Regions from separate parts of the Salinarimonas sp. genome, predicted to be linked through region 3. Evidence: predicted binding sites of a transcription regulator. Region 3 holds the regulator's gene; each other region holds the start of a gene.
The links. Region 3 encodes PhoB, which activates phosphate uptake and scavenging genes when phosphate is short. Its sites were predicted from a motif close to TGTCATNNANCTGTCAT; they were not measured.
Positions count from the first base shown of each region.

Region 1: phnD (phosphate/phosphite/phosphonate ABC transporter substrate-binding protein) is a predicted target of PhoB. The motif match lies at 4,810-4,826, and genes of this name have one in related genera.
Region 2: ABL310_RS00390 (DUF2794 domain-containing protein) is a predicted target of PhoB. The motif match lies at 3,525-3,541, and genes of this name have one in related genera.

Region 1 is NZ_CP157794.1:3,401,637-3,408,836, reverse strand. It holds gene ABL310_RS15650 (alpha/beta hydrolase) at 1-347, opposite strand, end outside; gene ABL310_RS15645 (alpha/beta fold hydrolase) at 344-1,114, opposite strand; gene phnE (phosphonate ABC transporter, permease protein PhnE) at 1,222-2,037, opposite strand; gene phnE (phosphonate ABC transporter, permease protein PhnE) at 2,037-2,852, opposite strand; gene phnC (phosphonate ABC transporter ATP-binding protein) at 2,849-3,694, opposite strand; gene phnD (phosphate/phosphite/phosphonate ABC transporter substrate-binding protein) at 3,766-4,716, opposite strand; gene ABL310_RS15620 (TRAP transporter small permease subunit) at 4,981-5,532, shown strand; gene ABL310_RS15615 (TRAP transporter large permease subunit) at 5,529-7,200, shown strand, end outside.
Region 2 is NZ_CP157794.1:88,033-95,232, reverse strand. It holds gene ABL310_RS00410 (NAD-glutamate dehydrogenase) at 1-891, opposite strand, end outside; gene ABL310_RS00405 (peroxidase-related enzyme) at 1,007-1,636, shown strand; gene ABL310_RS00400 (S8 family serine peptidase) at 1,712-3,094, shown strand; gene ABL310_RS00395 (hypothetical protein) at 3,219-3,461, shown strand; gene ABL310_RS00390 (DUF2794 domain-containing protein) at 3,577-3,951, shown strand; gene tenA (thiaminase II) at 4,056-4,718, shown strand; gene ABL310_RS00380 (D-alanyl-D-alanine carboxypeptidase family protein) at 4,723-5,997, opposite strand; gene ABL310_RS00375 (DMT family transporter) at 6,200-7,099, shown strand.
Region 3 is NZ_CP157794.1:2,550,594-2,557,793, reverse strand. It holds gene pstA (phosphate ABC transporter permease PstA) at 1-406, shown strand, start outside; gene pstB (phosphate ABC transporter ATP-binding protein PstB) at 424-1,275, shown strand; gene phoU (phosphate signaling complex protein PhoU) at 1,308-2,051, shown strand; gene phoB (phosphate regulon transcriptional regulator PhoB) at 2,074-2,808, shown strand; gene ABL310_RS11825 (ferredoxin--NADP reductase) at 2,924-3,733, shown strand; gene ABL310_RS11820 (gamma-glutamyltransferase family protein) at 3,750-5,342, opposite strand; gene ABL310_RS11815 (tripartite tricarboxylate transporter permease) at 5,339-6,868, opposite strand; gene ABL310_RS11810 (tripartite tricarboxylate transporter TctB family protein) at 6,882-7,200, opposite strand, start outside.

The sequences.
Region 1 (7,200 bases), 850 kb from region 3:
GGCGTCGCGCCGAGCGCGAGCAGCGAGGCGATGCCGCCCAGCGACGCGCCGATCGCGACAGGCGCACGCCCGTCGGCCTGCGTCAGCGCGCGCCCGACGACGGCGGCGTCGGCGGCGTAGTCGAGGAAGGTGTAGCCCTCGGCCCGGGCGCTGTCGCCGTGGCCGCGCTGGTCGAGGCACACGGCCCGCCAGCCCTCCGCCGCGAGCCGCGACGCCGCGCCCTCCCAGGCGTGCCGCGTCTGCCCGCCGCCATGCAGCAGCAGCGCCGTGCGCGCGCCCTCGCCGAAGACGCTCCCGACGAGGGCGTTGCCGGCCGCGCCGGTGAACCGAAGCCCGCCCCCGCTCACGGCCGCCCCTCCAGGAAGGCCAGCACGCCGGCCTTGTGGGTCTTGTCTCCCACGGCCAGATTGTGGTCGCGCCCGGGTATGTCGAGCGCCTGCGCCCCGGGGATCAGCGCGGCGAGCGCCGGCCCGGAGCCGGCCACGTCGTCCTTCGTCCCCACCGAGACCAGCACGGGCATGGCGAGCGAGGCCACCTCCTCGCGGGTCAGCGTCTGGCGCGAGCCGCGGATGCAGGCGGCGAGCGCGCCGAGGTCGCTCTTCGTCTGCTCGGCGAAGGCGCGGAACATGCGCTGCATCGGGTCGGTGAGGTCGGCGAGGGAGGGCGCCTCCATGGCGTCCGCGATGCCGAGCGGCAGGCCGACGCCCTCGACGAGATGAATGCCGAGCCCGCCGAGCAGGGCCGAGCGCAAGCGCTCCGGCGCCGTCAGCGCGCAATGCGCCGTGATGCGCGCGCCCATCGAGTAGCCCATCACGTCGGCGCGCGCGATGCCCAGATGGTCCATCAGGTTCAGGACGTCCCGCGCCATGACGGCGGAATGGTACGCCTGCGGCTCGTAGAGCTTCTCGCTCGCCCCGTGGCCGCGATTGTCGAGGAGGACCACGCGCCGCCCGGCATGGGTGAGCGTCTTGGTCCAGAGCGTGTTGACCCAGTTCACCGCGTGATTCGAGGCGAAGCCGTGCACGAGAACGATCGGCTCGCCGGATGCGTCGGGCGTGGTGGGCGCGAGGTCGAGATAGGCGATGTCGACGCCGTCCGATGAGAAATGCTGCATGGTGTCCGGGTGCGCTGCGGGGTGCTCGCAAGGTAGTCCGGTCGCGGGACGAGGGCAATTCGGCAGCGGCGCACGCGGGTCCTGCGCCCCCGCCGGGCCCGGTCTCGTCAGATGATCGCCCCGCGCACCTTGGCCGAGACCCATTCCGACACGATCACGGTGGCGAGGATCGTCGCGAAGATCACCGTCACCTCCGACCAGGCGAGGCGGGCGAGGGAGGATTGCAGCTGCACGCCGATCCCGCCCGCGCCGACGAGGCCGAGAACGGCGGATTCCCGGATGTTGATGTCCCAGCGGAAGACCGAGACGCCGGCGAAGGTGGGCAGGATCTGGGGTACGATGGCGTAGTCGATCACCTGCGCCCCGCGCGCGCCCGTCGCCTTCACCGCCTCGACCTGGCTCTCGTCGATCTCCTCGATCGCCTCGTAGAGCAGCTTGCCGATGAAGCCGATGGAGCGCAGCCCGATGGCGATGATGCCGGCCAGCAGCCCCGGCCCGATGATCGCGACGAGGAGCAGCGCCCAGATCAGGGAGTTGATCGAGCGCGAGGCGACGATGATCAGGAGCGCGATGGGGCGGGCGATCACGAGGCTCGGCGTCGTGTTGCGCGCGGCGAGGAAGGCGATCGGCACCGCGATGACGATGCCGAGCAGCGTGCCCAGCGTCGCAATGTTGAGCGTGTCCCAGAGCGGCGCCCACAGCCGATCGAGATAGGACCAGCGCGGCGGCCAGGCGCGGTCGAGCAGATCCGCCGCCTGGCGCGGCGCGTCCTGGACGAAGAACCAGATCGTGTCCTGCGTCATCACCTGGAAGGCGAAGACGGTGAGCGCGACGAGCGCCAGCCAGCCGGCATAGGCGGCGAATTGCTGCGCCGTCGTGCGGCGCTTCCAGAGGAGGCGGTCGGAGGCGGCGGTGACGGGCATCACTGGATCCGCTTGCGCAGCCAGCTCGAGGAATACTCGGCGGCCATGACGATGACGATGATGAGGATGAGCACGGCGGCGGCGGTGTCGTACTCGTAGCGGTCCATGGCGACGTTCAGCGTCGCCCCGATGCCGCCCGCGCCGACGATGCCGATCACGGCCGATTCGCGGAAGTTGATGTCGAGCCGGTACATCGACAGCCCGACGAGGCGCGGCAGGACCTGGGGCTGGATGCCCCAATTGAGCACCTGCCACCAGGTGGCGCCCGTGGCGCGCATGGCCTCGGCCTGGGTCTCGTCGATGTCCTCGATGTCCTCGGCGAGCAGCTTCGCCATGAAGCCGATCGTGGCGAAGGTCAGCGTCAGGAAGCCCGCGAAGGGGCCGAAGCCGAACATCGCCACGAACAGGATCGCGATGATGATCTCCTGGAAGGAGCGCGAGACGGCGACGATGGCGCGGCAGACCGCGTAGATCGGCAGCGGCGCGATGTTGCGCGCGGCCCCGATGCCGACCGGGATCGACAGGATCACGCCCGCCACGGTGGAGGTGAGCGTCATCGTCAGGCTCTCGACGAAGCCCTTGAGGATGTCCGTCGAGCGGGAGGTGAAGTCGGGCGTCAGGAAGCCTTCGACGAAGCGCCAGCCGCGCTCCAGCCCCTCGGCGACCCGCGACCAGTTCACGTCGACGGTGGAGATGGCGAGCGCGAGATAGACGGCGAAGCCGCCGTAGACGACGAGGCGCAGCCAGCCGCGCTGGATGAAGACCGGCGGGCGCTTCCAGCGGCGCCCGGCGACAGGAGAGCCCGGCGTGGTCATGCCGCGCCCGCCTTGGCGTCTGCGATCTTGGCGCGCGCCTCGAACTCGGCGGCGTCGGCGGCGTCCTGGGCCGTCTCGTCCGCCTCCTTCTGCATCGTGTTCCAGTCTTCCGCGCCGTAGATCTCGGTCAGCGCCGTCTCGTCGAGGCCGTCGGGATGGCCGTCGAACACGACCTCCCCGGCGCGCAGGCCGATGATGCGGTCGACGAACATCTTGGCGAGCAGCACGTCGTGAATGTTGATGATCGCCGGCAGCTGCCGCTCGCGGCAGATCTCGCAGATGAGGCGCATGATCTGGCGCGAGGTCTTCGGGTCGAGCGAGGCGGTGGGCTCGTCGACGAGGAGGAGCTCGGGGTCCTGCTCGAGCGCGCGGGCGATGCCCACCCGCTGGCGCTGGCCGCCGGAGAGCGCGTCGGCGCGCTTGTCGACATGGTCGGAGAGCCCCACGCGCTCGAGCAGCGCGAACGCCTTGTCGACGTCTCCCTGCGGAAAGCGGCGCAGGAACGAGCGCCAGAACGGCACGTAGCCGAGCCGCCCGGAGAGGACGTTCTCCATCACGGTGAGGCGCTCGACCAGCGCGTATTCCTGGAAGATCATGCCGATGCGCCGGCGCACGCGGCGCAGCTCGCCGCGGCCGATGCGGGTGATCTCGCGCTCGCCGAGAAACACCTCGCCGCCGGTCGGCTCCACAAGCCGGTTGACGCAGCGGATCAAGGTCGACTTGCCGGCGCCGGACGGCCCGATCAGGCCCACCACCTGGCCCGACGGGACCTCGAACGAGACGTTCGTCAGGGCCTTGTCGCCGGTCTTGTAGCGCTTGGTCAGGCCCTCTACGCGCAGCATGCCGCATACTCCTCGTCGGATACGGAGAGTGCGCCGCGGCGGGACCGCGGCGCACGGCGACGATCGAACGATCAGTCGCAGGTGTACTGGACGCCGTTCGCCTCGTCGATCTGGCGGATGACCGCCCAATCCTCCTGGAAGGTGATCGGGATGAACTGATCCTCGCCGTTGCGGCCGAACTCCTCGGCGAGCGGCGTGCCCTCCCAATCGTAGGAGAAGAAGGCGTCGCGGATCTGCTGCTGCAGCTCGGGCTTCAGGTTGTAGACCACGCCGTAGCCCGTGGTCGGGAAGGTCTGCGACTGGTAGACTACCTCGAGCTGGTCCTCGGAGACGACGTCGCGGTCGATCATGCGCGCCTTCACCGAGTTCGCGATCGAGGCGGCGATGTAGTCCTTGTTGGCCACGCCGAGGATCGAATTGTCGTGCGCGCCCGAGAAGACCGGCTCGAAATCCTCGCCCGCGACCATGTCGAACTCGCCCTTGAGGATGGCGGAGGGCGCCTTGAAGCCCGAGTTCGAGGTCTCGGAGGTGAAGGCGAGCTGCTTGCCGCGGATGTCCTCGACGTTCTCGATGCCCGAGCCCGGATAGGTGATGATCTCCATCTCGTAGCCGTAGGAGCCGTCCTCGGCCGCCATCATGGCGAACGGGCGGAAGCCGGCGCAGGCGACGGCGAGCGGGTTCGAGCCGGTGTTGAAGCCGGCGATGTGCAGGCGCCCGGCGCGCATGGCCTCGATCTGGGCCGCGTTCGACTGGACGGGGAAGAACTGCACGCTCTTGCCGGTGGCCTGCTCCAGATGGTCGAGGAAGTCGGCCCAGACCTCGGCGTAGACGGCGGGGTCCTCGACGGGCGTGTAGGCGAAGATCAGCGTCGAGGGATCGACGAGCTGCGATTCGTCGCTCGGGATGTCGGCGATCAGGTCGCCGTCGGCGTCGGTGAAGCGGTCGTCGAGGGTGAATTCGGCCTGCGCGGCGCCCGTCGCGACGAGGAGCGCCGCCGCGGCGGCGAGAGTGCGGAACAGCATGCGTAACCTCCGGTGCGGTTCGGCCGCTCACGTGCGCCGTGCGCGCGTCGCGCGACGTCCCGTGCGGCTCTTGGCCCCGGGTACTTTCGATCAATGACAGTCGGGTGACAAGCCGGTGACGGCCGGGGGCGCGGATCGTCGCGCCTCTCCGCAGGCCGGCCCTTGCGCCTCCCCCTGCGCTGCGCTTGCCTTCGCGACCCGTTCGGCTAGAAGCCGGAGCGAGGCCGCGCCTTGGCTCCCCCGCGCGGTCCGGGAGTGACGCCGATGGCCTTCGCCCTGCGCCTCGCGCGCGGCATCGACGCGGTGAACGAGCGGATCGCGCGGCTCGCCGCCTGGCTCGTCGTCGCGGCGGTCCTGATCTCGGCCGGCAACGCGGTCTCGCGCAAGGCCTTCTCGCTGTCCTCGAACGCCTGGCTCGAGCTGCAATGGTACCTGTTCGGGGCCGTGTTCCTGCTCGGCGCATCCTGGACGCTGAAGCGCAACGAGCACGTGCGAATCGACGTGCTGTCCTCGCGCTTCTCCCAGCGCGCCCGCGACAGGCTCGATCTCGCGGGACATGCGCTGTTCCTGATCCCCTTCGCGCTCGTGCACGTGCTGACCGCGGTGCCCTTCTTCCTCCTGTCCTGGCGCACGGGCGAGGTCTCGCCGAACGCCGGCGGGCTGCCGCTGTGGCCGGCGAAGCTCCTCGTGCTGGTCGGCTTCACCATGCTGCTGGCGCAGGGCGTCTCCGAGCTCGTCAAGAAGATCGCGGCGCTGCGCGGGGCGCTCCCCGTGGAGAGCGAGGGCGGCACGCCGGGATCGGGGCTCTCGGCATGAGCGCCTTCCTCGTCGCCAATCTCGCGCCGATCATGTTCGTCTCGCTCGTGGCGTTCATGATCCTGGGCTATCCGATCGCCTTCTCGCTCGCGGCGCTGGGGCTGTTCTTCGGCTTCGTCGGCATCGAGCTCGGCCTGTTCGCGCCGGGCTTCTTCCAGGCCCTGCCGGACCGCGTCTTCGGGGCGATGGCGAACGAGACGCTGCTCGCCATCCCCTTCTTCACCTTCATGGGCCTCGTGCTCGAGCGCTCGCGCATGGCGGAGGACCTGCTCGACACGATGGGCCAGCTCTTCGGCTCGGTGCGCGGCGGGCTCGCCTACGCCGTCGTCTTCGTCGGCGCGCTGCTCGCGGCGACGACCGGGGTCGTGGCCGCGGCCGTGATCTCGATGGGGCTGATCTCGCTGCCGATCATGCTGCGCTACGGCTACGACCGGCGCCTCGCCACGGGCGTCATCGTCGCTTCCAGCACGCTCGCGCAGATCCTGCCGCCCTCCCTCGTGCTGATCGTGCTCGCCGACCAGCTCGGCCGCTCGGTGGGGGATATGTATGCCGGCGCGATGCTGCCGGCCCTGATGCTCACGGGGCTGTTCGCGCTCTACGTCCTCGTCAACACGCTGCTGCGCCCGGCCATGGCGCCGCCGCTGCCGCCGGAGGCGCGCACGCTCGGCAAGGGCGTGACCTCGCTGATCGTCGTCGCGGCGATCGCCGGGGCCGTGGGCTGGGGCGCGACGGTCTGGTTCACGCCCCGCGTCGAGCAGGCGCCCTACGTCTACGGCTCGGCCGCGGGCGTGCTCCTCGCCTTCGCGCTCGCCTACGCCAATCGCCGCCTGAAGCTCGGCTGGATGTCCTATCTCGCCGAGCAGGTGACGCTCGTCCTCGTGCCGCCGCTCGCGCTGATCTTCCTCGTGCTCGGCACGATCTTCGTCGGCCTGGCCACCCCCACCGAGGGCGGGGCGATGGGCGCCGTCGGCGCGCTCGTGCTGGCCGCGCTGAAGGGCCGGCTCTCCGTCACGCTCACCCGCGGCGCCGCGGAGGCGACGCTGCGCCTCTCCGCCTTCGTCATGTTCGTTCTGATCGGCGCGCGGACCTTCTCGCTCACCTTCTACGGCGTCAACGGCCACGTCTGGGTGAAGGACCTGCTGCTCGCGCTGCCGGGCGGGGAGGCGGGCTTCCTGCTCTTCGTCGGCGCGGTGGTGTTCTTCCTCGGCTTCTTCCTCGACTTCTTCGAGATCGTGTTCATCCTGGTGCCGCTCCTCGTCGCGCCGGCGGAGGCGCTCGGCATCGACCTCGTCTGGTTCGGCGTGCTGCTCGCGGTGAACTTCCAGACCTCGTTCCTCACCCCGCCCTTCGGCTTCTCGCTGTTCTACCTGCGCTCGGTGACGCCCGCCGGCGAATACGAGGACACGGTCACGGGCAAGCGCGTCCGCGGGGTCGACACGCTGGAGATCTACCGCGGCGTGATCCCCTTCGTCGCCATCCAGGTCTTGATGATCCTCGTCGTCTATTTCGCCCCGGGGATCGTCACGCACTACCGCTCGGACGCGCCGGTGCTCGACGAGGAACAGGTGCGTGAGCGGCTCGATCGGCTGATCATGCCGGGGCTCGGGGAGAACGGGGGAGGTGGCTTCGGGCCGCCGGGGATGCCGAGCTTCGAGCCGCCGGCGATGC
Region 2 (7,200 bases), 2.5 Mb from region 3:
GGTGATGATCAGCGCCGAGGGCTTCTGCAGGAAGGCGCGCACCTCGGGCGTCATGGCGACGAGCTCGCGCCCGCGGCGCAGCACCTTGACCGAGCGATCGCGCAGGATGCCGAGGCCCGAGCCCTCGATCGGCTCTGCGGCCACGTCGCCGTGGGGGAAGCGGTACTCGCGCACGCCCAGCAGCGTGAAGTTGTCGGCCGCGATCCACTCGAGAAAGGCCAGCGCCTCCTCGGTCTCCTGCTTCGGCAGGGGCGGGGGCGTCTCGCGGTAGCGCCGAATCGCGCCGTGAAGGCGCTCGCGCATGGCCGGCCAGTCGGCGACCGCGACCGCGACGTCGGAATAGACCCGCTCGAGCCCGGACCGCAGCCGCTCCAGCGCGGCGTCGTCGACCTCGTCGAGATGGATGTGGATCAGGCTCTCGCGGATCGCCCCTTGCGGCTCCACGTCGTGGGCGGGGCCGAGAAGCTCGAGGAGGCGCCCCTCTCCGTCCCGCCGCACGGCGAGGATCGGATGCGCGACGAGGCGCGGCTCGTGGCCCTGGTCGACGATCTCGGCGAGCGTCGAGTCGAGCAGGAACGGCATGTCGTCGTTGACCGCCTCGATCACGGTGAGCTCGAGGGCGCGATCGGCGCGCGGAAACTCGCGGTCGACGACGGCCAGATCGTGCCGCGGCGCGTGCGGATCGATCACGCGCGGCTTGCGCAGATGGGCGAAGGCCTCCGCGGCGAGGGCCGCGAGCTCCTCGGGGCCGTAGCGGTCGAGATCCTCGCGCGGCGTCTGCCCGAACAGGTCGTCGACCGTTCGGGGCGGGGTCTGCTCGCTGCGCTTCTCCTCGAGCGCCGCCATCGCCGCGGCGATCGCCGCCGTCTCCTCGCCCTCGATCCGGTCCATCCCGCACGCCCCTCGCTTCGGCTGTCGTCGGTTCGGCTACGGCCAGGCTTGGCATAGGCCGCACCCGGCTGCAACAATTCGCCACACACCAACGCGTGAGGAAGGATCCCGTCCCATGGCCGAGCCGAAAAGACCGGAAGCGGGGGCGCCGCCCCTGCGTCAGCGCGCCGAGAAGGCTCCCACCGCACTCGACCTTCCGCAAGGGGATCTGTCGCCGGACATGCGGGCCTATTTGGCCAAATGCGACGAGAAGATCGGCTTCGTGCCGAACGTGCTCGCGGCCTACGCCCACGACGACGCCAAGCTCTCCGCCTTCGCCGCCTTCTACAACGGCCTGATGCTCGCGCCCTCCGGGCTGTCCAAGCTCGAGCGCGAGATGATCGCGGTCGTCGTCTCGGCGGCCAATCGCTGCGTCTATTGCGTCGTCGCCCACGGCGCGGCGGTGCGGCAGATGTCCGGCGATCCCGTGCTCGGGGACACGCTCTCGGTGAACTGGCGCGCCGCGCGTCTCGCGCCGCGCCACCGCGCCATGCTCGCCTTCGCCGAGAAGGTGGCGCTCGCCTCCTGGACCATCGAGGAGCCGGACCGCGAGGCGCTGCGCGAGGCCGGCTTCTCCGACGTCGACATCTGGGACGTCGCCGCGGTGGCCTCGTTCTTCGCCATGTCGAACCGCCTGGCCTCGGCGACCGACATGCGCCCGAACGCGCAATATCACGCCAGTGCACGTGATATGGCCGATTCTTGATTGCTTTATAGCTTCACCCTAGCGTGTAATGCCCGTCCGTCACGGCGAGCGTGGCGTCGAGCGGAGGGAAGCGATATGCCCGGGAGGAAACGCAGCAGGAGCAATCAGGGCGGAGTCGGCGGCGGTGGCGGCGACCGGCCCCGCATCATGCCGGTCGGCGGCGGCGGGACCACGGGCGCGACCGTGGTGCGGCTCAATCGCGAGGCCCGCCATCGCGGGCTCGGCGCGTTCGAGGACATGAAGCTGCGCATCGCGTCGACCGCGGACGTCACCGCCGAGGCGGCTTTGGCCAGCACGTTCGACGGCGCGGACATGATCGTGTTCGAGCGCTTCGGCATCGCCATCGTCCAGGCCGACCCCGATCGCATGGCCGCAGCCGTCTCCGCGGGCGTCGCCGAGCACGGCGTCGTCTCCGCGCGTCCCGAGCGGATCTACCGCGCCATCGGCGCCGGGCGCGGTCCGCGCACCTTGGCGGGCGCGAGCCGGGACTACCTCCTCGGCTACCGCGCGGGCGTCGACGCGCTCGTCGAGGATCTGCTCGGGGGCGAGGCGGGCGGCGCGGGGGCGCGACGCGCGGAGGAGCCGCAGGACCCGGAGGAGATCACCGAGACCTGGGGCCTGCGCGCCACCGGCGTGACCGGCTCGTGCTTCAGCGGACGCGGTATCAAGGTCGCGATCCTGGACACCGGCATCGACGCGGGTCATCCCGATTTCGAAGGCCGCATCGTCGCCTCGAAGTCCTTCATTCCCGACGAGACGGTCGAGGACGCCCAGGGCCACGGCACGCACTGCGCCGGCACCGCCTGCGGGCCGATGCAGCCGGCCGAGAACCAGCCGCGCTACGGCGTCGCCTACGGCGCGGAGCTCTACGTCGGCAAGGTGCTCTCGAACCAGGGCCTCGGCTCGGACCGCACCGTCATCGCGGGCCTCGAATGGGCGCTGAACGAGGGTTGCCAGGTGATCTCGATGTCGCTCGGCGCCGCCGTCGCGATCAACCAGCCCTTCGACGAGAACTACGAGCTGATCGGACAGGACGCGCTCCGGTCGGGCTCGCTCCTCGTCGCGGCGGCGGGCAACGAGAGCCGCCGGCCGACCTTCGTCGCGCCCGTCGGCTCGCCCGCCAACTGCCCCTCCATCTTCGCGGTGGCGGCGGTCGACCGCTTCGATGCGGTGGCGTTCTTCTCCTGCGCGAAGCGCACGATGCATCCCGGCGGAGAGATCAACATCGCCGGACCGGGCGTGGACGTGCTCTCCAGCATGCCGCGCGCTCTCGGCGGCTGGGACTTCCTGTCGGGCACCAGCATGGCGACGCCGCACGTGGCCGGCATCGCGGCGCTCTACGCCGAGTCCGATCCCGGCCTGCGCGGCATGGCGCTGTGGGGCGCGCTGGTGAAGAACGCGCGCCATATCGGCGGCGAGGTGGCCGACGTGGGCGCGGGCCTCGTCTACGCGCCCTGACGCGCGGCGTGCGTCGCGGCGCTTGACGGGCGGCGCGGCCCGGCCGACTTCTAGAGCGCCCGATCCGTTTCGGCGGACCGGGCGTTGTCGGTTCGCGATCGGCATTCATCGCGGGAGGGTCGACATGGCTGAGGACAAGTCGGTGAGCGGGCCGAAGCACGAGGTCACGGTGCGCGTCACGGCCGACGCCCGCAAGGACGTGGAGCAGGTCGCGCAGGAGCTCGCGCGGCGCGGCCTCGGGGACGTTTCGGTCAGCGCCCGTTTCGGGATGATCCACGGCGTGGCCGACGAGAAGGCCGAGGCCGACATCCGCGGTGTCGACGGCGTCGCCTCGGTGAAGCGCTCCCAGACCTTTCGCGCGGTCTGAGGCCCGGCTCGCCTCGCCGCCGCACCGCCCCCACGCTTGCGCCGCACGGCCGGTCCCCCCATCATGACGGGACGATGACGCGCAACGGCGAAAGAACCACGGGGGAGGAGGCGCGATGAGCGACGGCGAGACGGTGCAGCAGAAGCGCGGCGGGACGGTGGTGCCCTTTCCCGCCGCGCGACAACAGGACGCCCGGGTCTCCTTCGACCGCGACGAGCTGCGCGAGATCCTCAACGTCTACGGCCGCAAGGTGGCCGCCGGCGAGTGGCGCGACTACGCCATCGACTTCCGCAAGGACAAGGCGGTCTTCGCCGTCTACCGGCGCACCTCCGAGATGCCGCTCTACCGCATCGAGAAGGACCCCAAGCTCGCCCGCCGCCAGGGCGCCTATTCCGTGGTCGCGTCCTCGGGGCTGGTGATGAAGCGCGGCCAGGAACTGGGGCGGGTGCTCAAGGTGCTCGAGGGCAAGGAGCTGCGGCTGGTGGATTGAGGCAAGCGTCGAGGGGCTGGAAATCGCTGCCTGGATGCGCGATGTGCAGGGGAACAGCCGCGCTTTCCGCGCAATCCGCTCACAGCGTACGAGGTCCAGCCGCCATGCCCTTCTCGACGGACGCCTGGGAGAGCAACCTCCCCGCCTACGAGACCATCCGCACCATGCCCTTCAACGCCGAGCTCGCCGAGGGCCGGCTCGCGCGCGAGCGCTTCACCCACTACATCGTCCAGGACGCGCATTACCTGATCGGCTTCGGCCGCGCGCTGGCGCTCGCCGCCGCCAAGGCCCGCGATCCGGACCGGATCGTCCAGTTCGCCAAGGGCGCGGAGGTGGCGATCGTGGTCGAGCGCTCGCTGCACGGGTCGTTCTTCGAGCGCTACGGCATCTCGCCGGACGCCTTCCAGGCGACGCCGGTGCAGCCGTCCTGCCACCATTACGTCTCCTACCTGACGGCCACCGCCTTCGCCGAGCCCTACGAGGTGGTGCTCGCGGCGCTCCTGCCCTGCTTCTGGATCTACGCCGAGGTCGGCCGCGACATCCACGGCCGCGCCGCGCCGGGCAACCCCTACCAGGCCTGGATCGACACCTATGCGGGCGAGGAGTTCCACGAGGCCGTGCAGGCGATGATCGCCGCGACCGACGAGGCGGCCGAGCAGGCCGCGCCGGCCATGGTCGCGCGGATGCACGAGGCCTACACGGCGGCGACGCGGCTCGAATACCTGTTCTGGGACGGCGCCTACCGGCTGGAGAGCTGGCCGGTCTGAACCGTCAGATCCCGCGCGGCCGGCGCGGGGGCAGCGGCAGCGTCACGGTCGGGCCGGCCGGCGCGGCGGCGCTCGCGGCGGGACCCGGCAGGCCGTCGATCAGCGGCACGTTGCGCGGCGGCGGCAGGATGTCGAGCGGCGTGCCGGCGCTCGCGACCTCGGCGCCGCGCGGCTCCGGCCCCGGCGACACGCCCGCCGGCAGGCCGAGGAAGACGGCGACCGGCTCCACCGGGCGGCGCTGCGGCAGGTCGACCCGCGGCAGCGTGCGGCTCTGCGCCTGGAAGAAGGCGAGGGCGTCCGAGCCGCCCGGCGTCGCGCCGGCGATGACGATGGCCTGGGTGTCGTCGTCGCTCTCCCCGCCCCGGCGGCGGTTCGGGTCGCAGACGATGGGCCGCAGGTCCGGAGGCGCGCTCACGGAGGAGCGCGGCAGGCTGGTGAGGGTGCGCAGGCCGCCGAAGCCGAACAGGCCGCGATTGGAGAAGCCGTATTCCAGAAGCGAGGCGGAGAGCGCCGTGCGCTCGCGCGAGGACATCTGGCCCATGACGACGGCGACCAGCCGCCGGCCGCCGCGCTCGGCGGTGGCGACGACGTTGAAGCCGGACGAGCAGATGTAGCCCGTCTTCATGCCGGTGGCGCCCTGGTAGCGCCCGATGATGCCGTTGTGGTTGTTCATCACGCTGGAGCCGAAGGCGATCGCCTGCAGGCCGAACAGGTCGCGCCGCCGGGGGAAGTCGCGCCACAGCGCCTGGGCGAGGAGCGCCATGTCCCGCGCCGTGGTGCTCTTGCGCAGATCCGGCAAGCCGCTCGGGTTGGTGAAGCGCGTGTCCGCCATGCCGAGCCGGCGGGCGGTGGCGTTCATGCGCTCGACGAAACGGTCGACGGTGCCGCCGACGTTCTCGGCGATGGTCCAGGCCACGTCGTTCGCCGACTTGACCATGATGATCTTGAGCGCGTTGTCGAGCGTGATCTGCGAGCCCGGCTCGAAGCCCATCTTCGAGGGCGGCATCGAGGCGGCGTCGTGCGAGACGGTGAGGAGCGAGCTCATCGACACCCGGCCCTCGCGCACGGCCTCGAGCGCCACGTAGGCGGTCATCAGCTTGGTGAGCGAGGCGGGGTACCACGGCATGGTGCCGTTGCGCTCGAAGATCACGGCGCCGGTGTCGAGATCGGCGAGGAGGAGCGGCGCCTCGTCGATCTGCGCCCGCGCGGGCGCGAGGGCGGCGAGGACGAGGAACGCGGCGAGGAGAACGCGATGGGTCGCAGGAAGGAGCGCGCGCATGAGCAGGGTCTGAGCTCCGGGCTCTCGAGGCGGGCTGTGTCGGACGCGACGCGGCCGGGCGGCGTGTCGCGACCATAACCAAGACGCGCGCCCTTTTCCAGATCGCGAACGGAATTCGCCCCACCGGCTCTTGCGCCCGCCGCCGCGGCGGTGTTCGAGAAACGGGCGCCGCGCGTCGGCGCCCAGCCGGACCCGGACGCCGATGGACCTCTCCCTCCTCTGGATTCCCGTGACGCTCGCCGCCGCCGTGGCGCAGACGGGGCGCAACGCGCTCCAGCGCGACCTGACGGCGCGCATCGGCACGATCGGCGCGACGCAGGTGCGCTTCCTGTTCGGCCTGCCCTTCGCGGCGCTCTTTCTCGCGGGCGTGCTCGCCGTCACCGGCGAGAGCCTGCCGGCGCCGCAGCCGGGGTTCCTCGCCTTTCTCGTCCTCGGCGCGCTGATGCAGATCGCGGCCACCGCGCTGATGCTCGCAGCCATGCGCGAGCGCGCCTTCTCGGTGGTCACCGCCTACCTGAAGACCGAGCCCGTGCAGACCGCGCTCTTCGCCATCGCGGTGCTCGGAGATCCGCTCACCGGCCCGATGCTGATCGCCATCGGGGTGGCCACGGCGGGCGTGATCCTCGTCTCGCACACCCCGGGCAAGCTCGCGAGCGGCGGCCTGCGCCCGGCGCTCCTCGGGATCGCGGCCGGCGCGGGCTTCGGGCTCTCCGCCGTGGGCTATCGCGGCGCCATCCTGGCGCTCGAGGGCGGCGGCTTCGTGGTACGGGCCTCGACCGCCCTCGTCGCGGCCCTGGCGCTGCAGACGGCGATCCTCCTCGTCTACCTCGCCCTTCTCGACCGCCACGCGCTGATCGGCTCGCTGCGGGAATGGCGCGGCTCCGCGACGGCGGGCTTCCTCGGCGCGCTGGCCTCGCAGTTCTGGTTCATCGGCTTCGCGCTGACCTCGGCCGCCAACGTGCGCACCCTCGCGCTGGTCGAGGTGGTCTTCGCGCAGATCGTCTCGCGGCGGCTGTTCGACCAGGCCGCGACGAAGCGCGAGCTCCTCGGGATGGCGTTGATCGTCGGCGGCGTCGGCGTGCTTCTCGTGAAAGCCACCTGAGACCGCGGGTGAGCCCCTCCGCGTGCGCCGCGTGCGGAACTGCGCGCTTGCGAGCCGCGCGACAACGGGTCTAGGCTTCCCTCACGTCCGCGAAGCCGGAC
Region 3 (7,200 bases):
GCCGACCATGATCATCGTCACCCGCGCCTCGCTGAAGGCGGTGCCGCCCTCGATCCGCGAGGCGGCGCTCGGCGTCGGCGCCTCGAAGCACGAGGTGGTGCTGCACCACGTCCTGCCGCTGGCGCTGCCGGGCATCCTGACGGGCACGATCATCGGCCTCGCCCAGGCGCTCGGCGAGACGGCGCCGCTCCTGCTGATCGGCATGAACGCCTTCATCACGAGCCCGCCCGGCGGCCTGCTCGACCCCGCGACGGCCCTGCCGACGCAGATCTTCATCTGGGCGGACAGCCCGGAGCGCGGCTTCGTCGCGCGCACGTCCGCCGGCATTCTCGTGCTATTGGGCTTCCTGATCCTGATGAACCTGATCGCGATCCTTCTGCGCAACCGCCTGGAGCGGAAGTGGTGAGCGAGCGAGGAGACGACATGACCGCCATGCATGCCCCCGCCGCGGCGCCGGACGCGCCCGCGCCCGCGCTCGACAAGACCGAGACCGTCCGCGTCCCGCTGGAGGCCGATTACGGCGCCAAGGTCGACGCCCGCGACGTGAACGTGTTCTACGGCGCCAAGCAGGCCATCTACAACCTGACGATCGGCATTCCCGAGCGGGCGGTCACCGCCTTCATCGGCCCGTCCGGCTGCGGCAAGTCCACGTTCCTGCGCTGCCTCAACCGCATGAACGACACGATCGAGGGCGCGCGCGTCGACGGCACGATCACGATCGACGGCAAGAACGTCTACGATCCGGATCTCGACGTCGTGACGCTGCGCGCCCGCGTCGGCATGGTCTTCCAGAAGCCGAACCCGTTCCCCAAGACGATCTTCGAGAACGTCGCCTACGGCCCGCGCATCCACGGCCTCGCCAAGTCGAAGGCGGACCTCGCCGAGATCGTCGAGGCCTCGCTGCGCAAGGCGGGCCTGTGGGAGGAGGTGAAGGACCGCCTCGCCGAGACCGGCACCGGCCTCTCCGGCGGCCAGCAGCAGCGCCTGTGCATCGCCCGCGCCATCGCGGTCTCGCCCGAGGTCATCCTCATGGACGAGCCCTGCTCGGCCCTCGACCCGATCGCCACCGCGCGCATCGAGGAGCTGATCGACGAGCTGCGCCAGAACTACACCATCGTCATCGTCACCCACTCGATGCAGCAGGCGGCGCGCGTCTCCCAGAAGACCTGCTTCTTCCACCTCGGCTATCTCGTCGAGGAGGGGCCGACCGACCAGATCTTCACCAATCCGCGCGACAAGCGCACGCAGGACTACATCACCGGCCGCTTCGGCTGAGCCCTGCCCCTGCTCTCGAGGAGACGGACCCCATGTCCCAGCACACCGTCGCATCCTTCGACACCGAGCTCCAGGAGCTGCGCCGGTCGATCATGGAGATGGGCGGCATCGCCGAGAAGATGCTCGCCGACGCCACCACCGCCCTCGTGCGCCGCGACGTCGGGCTCGCCCAGTCGGTGGTCAGCACCGACTACCGGCTCGACACGATCCAGCGCGACATCGAGGAGAAGGCGATCCTCACCATCGCCCGGCGCCAGCCCATGGCGATCGACCTGCGCGAAGTGATTTCCGCCATCCGCATCGCCTCCGACATCGAGCGGATCGGCGACATGGCGAAGAACATCTCCAAGCGCACGCTCGCCATCTCCGGCCAGTTCGAGCCGCAGCGCGTCGTGCTCGGCGTCGAGCGCATGTCGGACATGGTGCTCGGCCAGCTCAAGGACATCCTCGACGCCTACACCCAGCTCGACGTCGACAAGGCGCTCGAGGTCTGGCGCCGGGACGGGGCGACGGACGCGCTCTACAACTCGCTCTTCCGCGAGCTGCTGACCTACATGATGGAAGATCCGCGCAACATCACCTTCTGCACGCATCTCCTGTTCTGCGCGAAGAACGTCGAGCGGATCGGCGACCACACGACCAACGTCGCCGAGACGATCCACTACCTCGTGACCGGCCAGCCGATCACCGCCGAGCGCCCGAAGATGGATCGCACGGCCTACGAGACCGGCCAGACCGACGAGGCGCCCGGCGGCCCCGCCGCGCCGGCCTCGTGAGGGAGCGCGGAGCGACGCGGACATGACGACGCGGATCCTGGTGGTCGAGGACGAGGAGCCCCTCACGCTCCTCCTGCGCTACAATCTGGAGGCCGAGGGCTACAAGGTCGACACGGTCGCCCGCGGCGACGAGGCGGAGCTGCGCCTGCGCGAGCAGGCGCCGGACCTCGTCCTGCTCGACTGGATGCTGCCGGGTCTCTCGGGCATCGAATTGTGCCGGCGCATCCGCGCGCGCGCGGAGACCGAGCGCCTTCCCGTCATCATGCTCACGGCGCGGGGAGAAGAGGGCGACCGGGTGCGCGGCCTCGCGACCGGCGCGGACGACTACATCGTCAAGCCGTTCTCCGTGCCCGAGCTGCTCGCCCGGGTGCGCGCGCTCCTGCGCCGCGCCAAGCCCGCCCATATCGCGAGCCTGCTCGCCGCCGGCGACATCGAGCTCGACCGCGAGACGCATCGCGTCCGCCGCGCCGGCCGGGAGCTGCATCTGGGCCCCACCGAGTTCCGCCTGCTCGAGTTCCTGATGCAGAGCCCGGGCCGCGTCTTCACCCGCGAGCAGCTCCTCGACGGCGTTTGGGGGCACGACGTCTACATCGACGAGCGGACGGTCGACGTCCATGTCGGGCGCCTGCGCAAGGCGATCAACACCCGCGACACCCTCGACCCGATCCGCACCGTACGCGGCGCCGGCTATTCCTTCGACGAGACCTTCGCCAAGTCCGAGGGCGGCGGCGTCGGAGCACCGACCGGCACGGATTGAGCTGCGCGCAAGCCTGGTTTGCGCCTTCGGGTCTGGTTTCTTACGTGCTGCGCTGCGAAACGCCGTCGTGGTATGGCTCTGCCCGTAGGCCGAGCACTTCCGCGAAAGGGAAAAGATGTCGGACACCGCCGCCCCGGGCGCGATCGCAGCCCCGCCCGTCGACTGCCACGTGGAGCGCGTCACGCTGGTCGAGCACTATACCGACCGCCTCTTCCGCTTCCGCACCACCCGTCCCGCCTCGTTGCGCTTCCGCTCCGGCGAATTCGTCATGATCGGGCTGCCCGGCGGCGAGCGGCCGGTCTTCCGCGCCTACTCGATCGCGAGCCCGAGCTGGGACGACGAGCTCGAGTTCTTCTCGATCAAGGTCCCCGGCGGCCCGCTCACCGAGCGGCTTCAGCGCATCGCCGAGGGTGACGAGATCCTGATCAAGAAGAAGCCCACCGGCACCCTCGTGCTCGACGCGCTCGCGCCCGGCAAGCGCCTCTACATGCTCTCCACCGGCACCGGCATCGCGCCCTTCGCGAGCCTGATCCGCGATCCCGAGACCTACGAGAAGTTCGACGAGGTGATCCTCACCCAGACCTGCCGCCGCGTGGCCGAGCTCGCCTACGGCGAGAACACGGTGCGGGCGCTCGTCGAGGATCCGCTGGTCGGCGAGATCGCCGCGCCCCGTCTGACCTTCTACACCACCGTGACCCGCGAGCCTTATGCGCGCACCTTCCGCATCACCGAGGCGATCGAGACCGGCCGCCTCTTCGCCGATCTCGGCGTGAAGCCGCTCGACCCCGAGACGGACCGGGTGATGATCTGCGGCTCGATCGAGATGACGAAGGATTGCCGCGCGCTCTGCACGGCGGCGGGCCTGGAGGAGGGCTCGAACGCCAAGCCCGCCCATTTCGTGGTGGAGCGCGCCTTCGTCGGGTGAGCCGTCGTCGCGCGCCTCAGTACCCGACGGCCGCACCGTCCTTGCGGGGGTCCGACCCTGCGACGTAGCCGCCGTCCACCTTGGCGACGAGCTGCGCGCCGCCGAAGCCGAAGCTGGCGTCGGGCGCCTCGACCGTGACGTCGTGGCCGCGGGCGCGCAGGCCCTCGATGACGCTCTCGCCGGCGAAGTCCTCCACGGCGACGCCGAGGCCTCGCGTCACCCGCCAGCGCGGCGCGTCGGCGGCGGTCTGCGGGTCCTGGCTCCAGACCTGGGTGCGCAGCACCATCTGCAGGTGCCCCTGCGCCTGCATCGGCCCGCCCATCACGCCGAAGCTCATCAGCGGCGCGCCCCCCTTCGTCAGGAAGCCGGGGATGATGGTGTGGAACGGGCGCTTGCGTGGCCCGACCCGGTTCGGATGCCCCGGCGTCGTGACGAAGCCGAGCCCGCGGTTCTGCAGCGCGATGCCGGTGTTCGGCACGACGACGCCCGAGCCGAAGCCGGCATAGTTCGACTGGATGAAGGAGACCATCATCCCGCTCTCGTCGGCGGCGGTGAGGTAGACCGTCCCGCCGGCCTTCGGCGCGCCGGCGCCGAAATCCTGCGCGCGCCCCTCGTCGACGAGCCGGGCGCGGCTCTCGAGATAGCCCTCGTCGAGGAGATGGGCGGCGGTGACGTCCGTCATCGCGGCCGGGTCGGCGACATAGGCCTCCGCGTCGGCGAGCGCGAGCTTCATCGCCTCGATCTCGAGATGGATCGCCTCGATGCTGTCCGGCGCGAAGCGCTCGAGCCGCAGATGCTTGATCATGCCGAGCGCCATGCAGGCGGCGATGCCCTGGCCGTTCGGCGGGATCTCGTGCAGCGCGACGTCGCCGTAGGTCGAGGAGACCGTGCCGCACCAATCGTTCTCGTGTGCGGCGAGATCGTCTTCCGTCAGCACCGCGCCGTTGGCGCGGGCGAAGGCGGCGATCTCCTGCGCCAGCACGCCGCGATAGAAGGCCTCGCCCCGGGTCTCGGCGATGAGCGCGAGGGAGCGGGCGATGTCGGGGCGCCGGACGAGCTCCCCCGCCTGCGGCGCGCGGCCGCCCGGCATGAAGGCCTCGGCGAAGCCCGGCTGGTCCTTCAGGACCTTCGCGCCGCGCGCCCACAGCGCGCCGATCACCGGCGTCAGCAGGAAGCCGTCGCGGGCGTAGCGAAGCGCCGGCTCGAACAGGGCGTCGAAGGGCAGCTTGCCGAAACGGCTCGAGAGGTCGACCCAGGCCGAGACGGCGCCGGGCACGGTGACGCTCTCCCAGCCGCGCTCGGGCATGCCGTTCGGAAAGCGATCCGGCGTCCAGGCGGCGGGCGAGCGGCCGGAGGCGTTGAGCCCGTGCAGCTCCCGCCCGTCCCAGAGGATGCAGAAGGCGTCGGAGCCGACGCCGTTGCCGGTCGGCTCCAGCACGGTGAGCGCGATCGCGGTCGCGAGCGCCGCATCGACGGCGTTGCCGCCCTTGGCCAGCATGGCGAGGCCGGCCTGCGCCGCGAGCGGCTGGGAGGTCGCGACGACGTTGCGCGCCATCACCGGAGAGCGGCGCGAGGGGTAGAGAGCGGCGGAGCGATAGTCCACTGTCATTGTCCTTGTTGTTCCTGCGTCGTCCCGCCGATCCCGGTCTTTCGGGCGAGCCGCGCGTGCGCGCGCACCGAGAACAGGATCGAGGCGAGCGCCGCCACGAGCAGAAGCAGCGAGATCGGGCGGGTGAAGAAGGTCGTCCACTCGGGATCGGTCATCAGCGCCCGCCTCAGGTTCGTTTCCGCGATCGGCCCGAGGATCACGCCGAGCACCAGGGGCGCCAGCGGGTAGTCGAGGCTGCGCAACAGATAGCCCGCGAGACCGATGAAGCCCAGGAGGTAAACGTCGGTCATCCGATTGTTGAGAGCGAACGAGCCGACGACGCAGCAGACGATCACGACCGGCACCACGAGATGGGTCGGCGCCTCCGTCACGCGCAGGAAGTAGCGCATGGTGGCGACGCACATCAGCGCCATGATCAGGCTCGACACGACCATGGCGACGAACATGCCGTAGACCAGGTCGGCGTTGTCCATGATCAGCCGGGGGCCGACGCTGATGCCGTGCACCATCAGCGACGCCATCAGGATGGCGTCCACCGCCGAGCCCGGGATGCCGAGCGCGATCAGCGGGATCAGCCCGCCGCCGGCCGTCGCGGAATTGCCCGCCTCCGAGGCGACGACGCCGTCGGCGTGGCCGGTGCCGAACTTCTCCGGCGTCTTCGAGGCGCGCCGCGCCTGGTCGTAGGCGAGCAGGTTCGCGATCGAGCCGCCGGCCCCGGGCAGCGCGCCGACGAAGACGCCGATCAGCGAGGAGCGGATCAGGTTGAGGGGCCGCGTCAGCACCTCCTTGAGCACCGATCGCGTCTCGAAATCGACCGTCTTCGGGATCAGGCCCGCCGGGGAGCGCGCCCGGTGGGCGTCCTCGACCTCCGACATCAGCTGGCTGATGGCGAAGACGCCGATGAGGACGACGAGGAAGGGGAAGCCTGCCATCAGCATCTCCACCTCGTAGGTGAAGCGCGGGCGGCCCATCATCGGGTCCGGGCCGACGGTGGCGATCGCGAGCCCGATCACGCCGGCGATCAGGCCACGGACCAGGGACTTGCCGACGAGGCTCGCGACGATGGTCAGCGCGAAGACGATGAGCGCGAAATACTCCCACGGCCCGAGCTTCACCGCGACGAGCGCGAGGGGCGGCGCGGCCAGGATGAGTACGACCGTCGAGATCAGCGTGCCGAAGAACGAGGCCCAGATCCCGAGGCTGAGCGCGCGACCCGCCTGGCCGCGCCGCGCCATCGGGAAGGCGTCGAAGGTGGTCGCGACCGAGGAGGGCGTGCCGGGGATGCCGAGCAGCGCCGCGGAGATCAGCCCGCCCGTATAGCCGCCCACATAGACGGCGAGCATCACCGCGATGCCCTGCAGCGGCGGCATGGCGAAGGTGAGCGGCAGGGTCAGCACGATCGCCATGGTGATCGTGAAGCCCGGAATGGCGGCGGCGACGATGCCGGCGAGCGAGCCGATCGTCATGTAGATCAGCGTGTCGATCGCGAAGATCTGCGCCGCGCCGGCGAGGAAGGCCTCGAACATGCGATCCCTCCCGTCAGCCCAGGATCCGCCCGCGGGGCAGGAACACGTTGAAGACCCGATCGAACAGGAAATCGAGCCCGAAGGAGAAGACGAGCGCCACGACCACCATGAGCGCGAGACCCTTCGCGCCGCGCTTCTCGCGCGGCGCGACGAGCGCCATCACGACGACGAGGAAGAGGAAGGTCGCGATCTCGAAGCCGAGCGTGCGCAGGACGCCGAGATAGACGCCGAAGGCGGCGAAGGCGCCGATCACCAGCCGGCGCCGCACGAGGAAGCCGCCGACGGTCGCGCCGAACGAGGCCGTGGCCTCGCCGGACGCGGCCCGTCGCCGG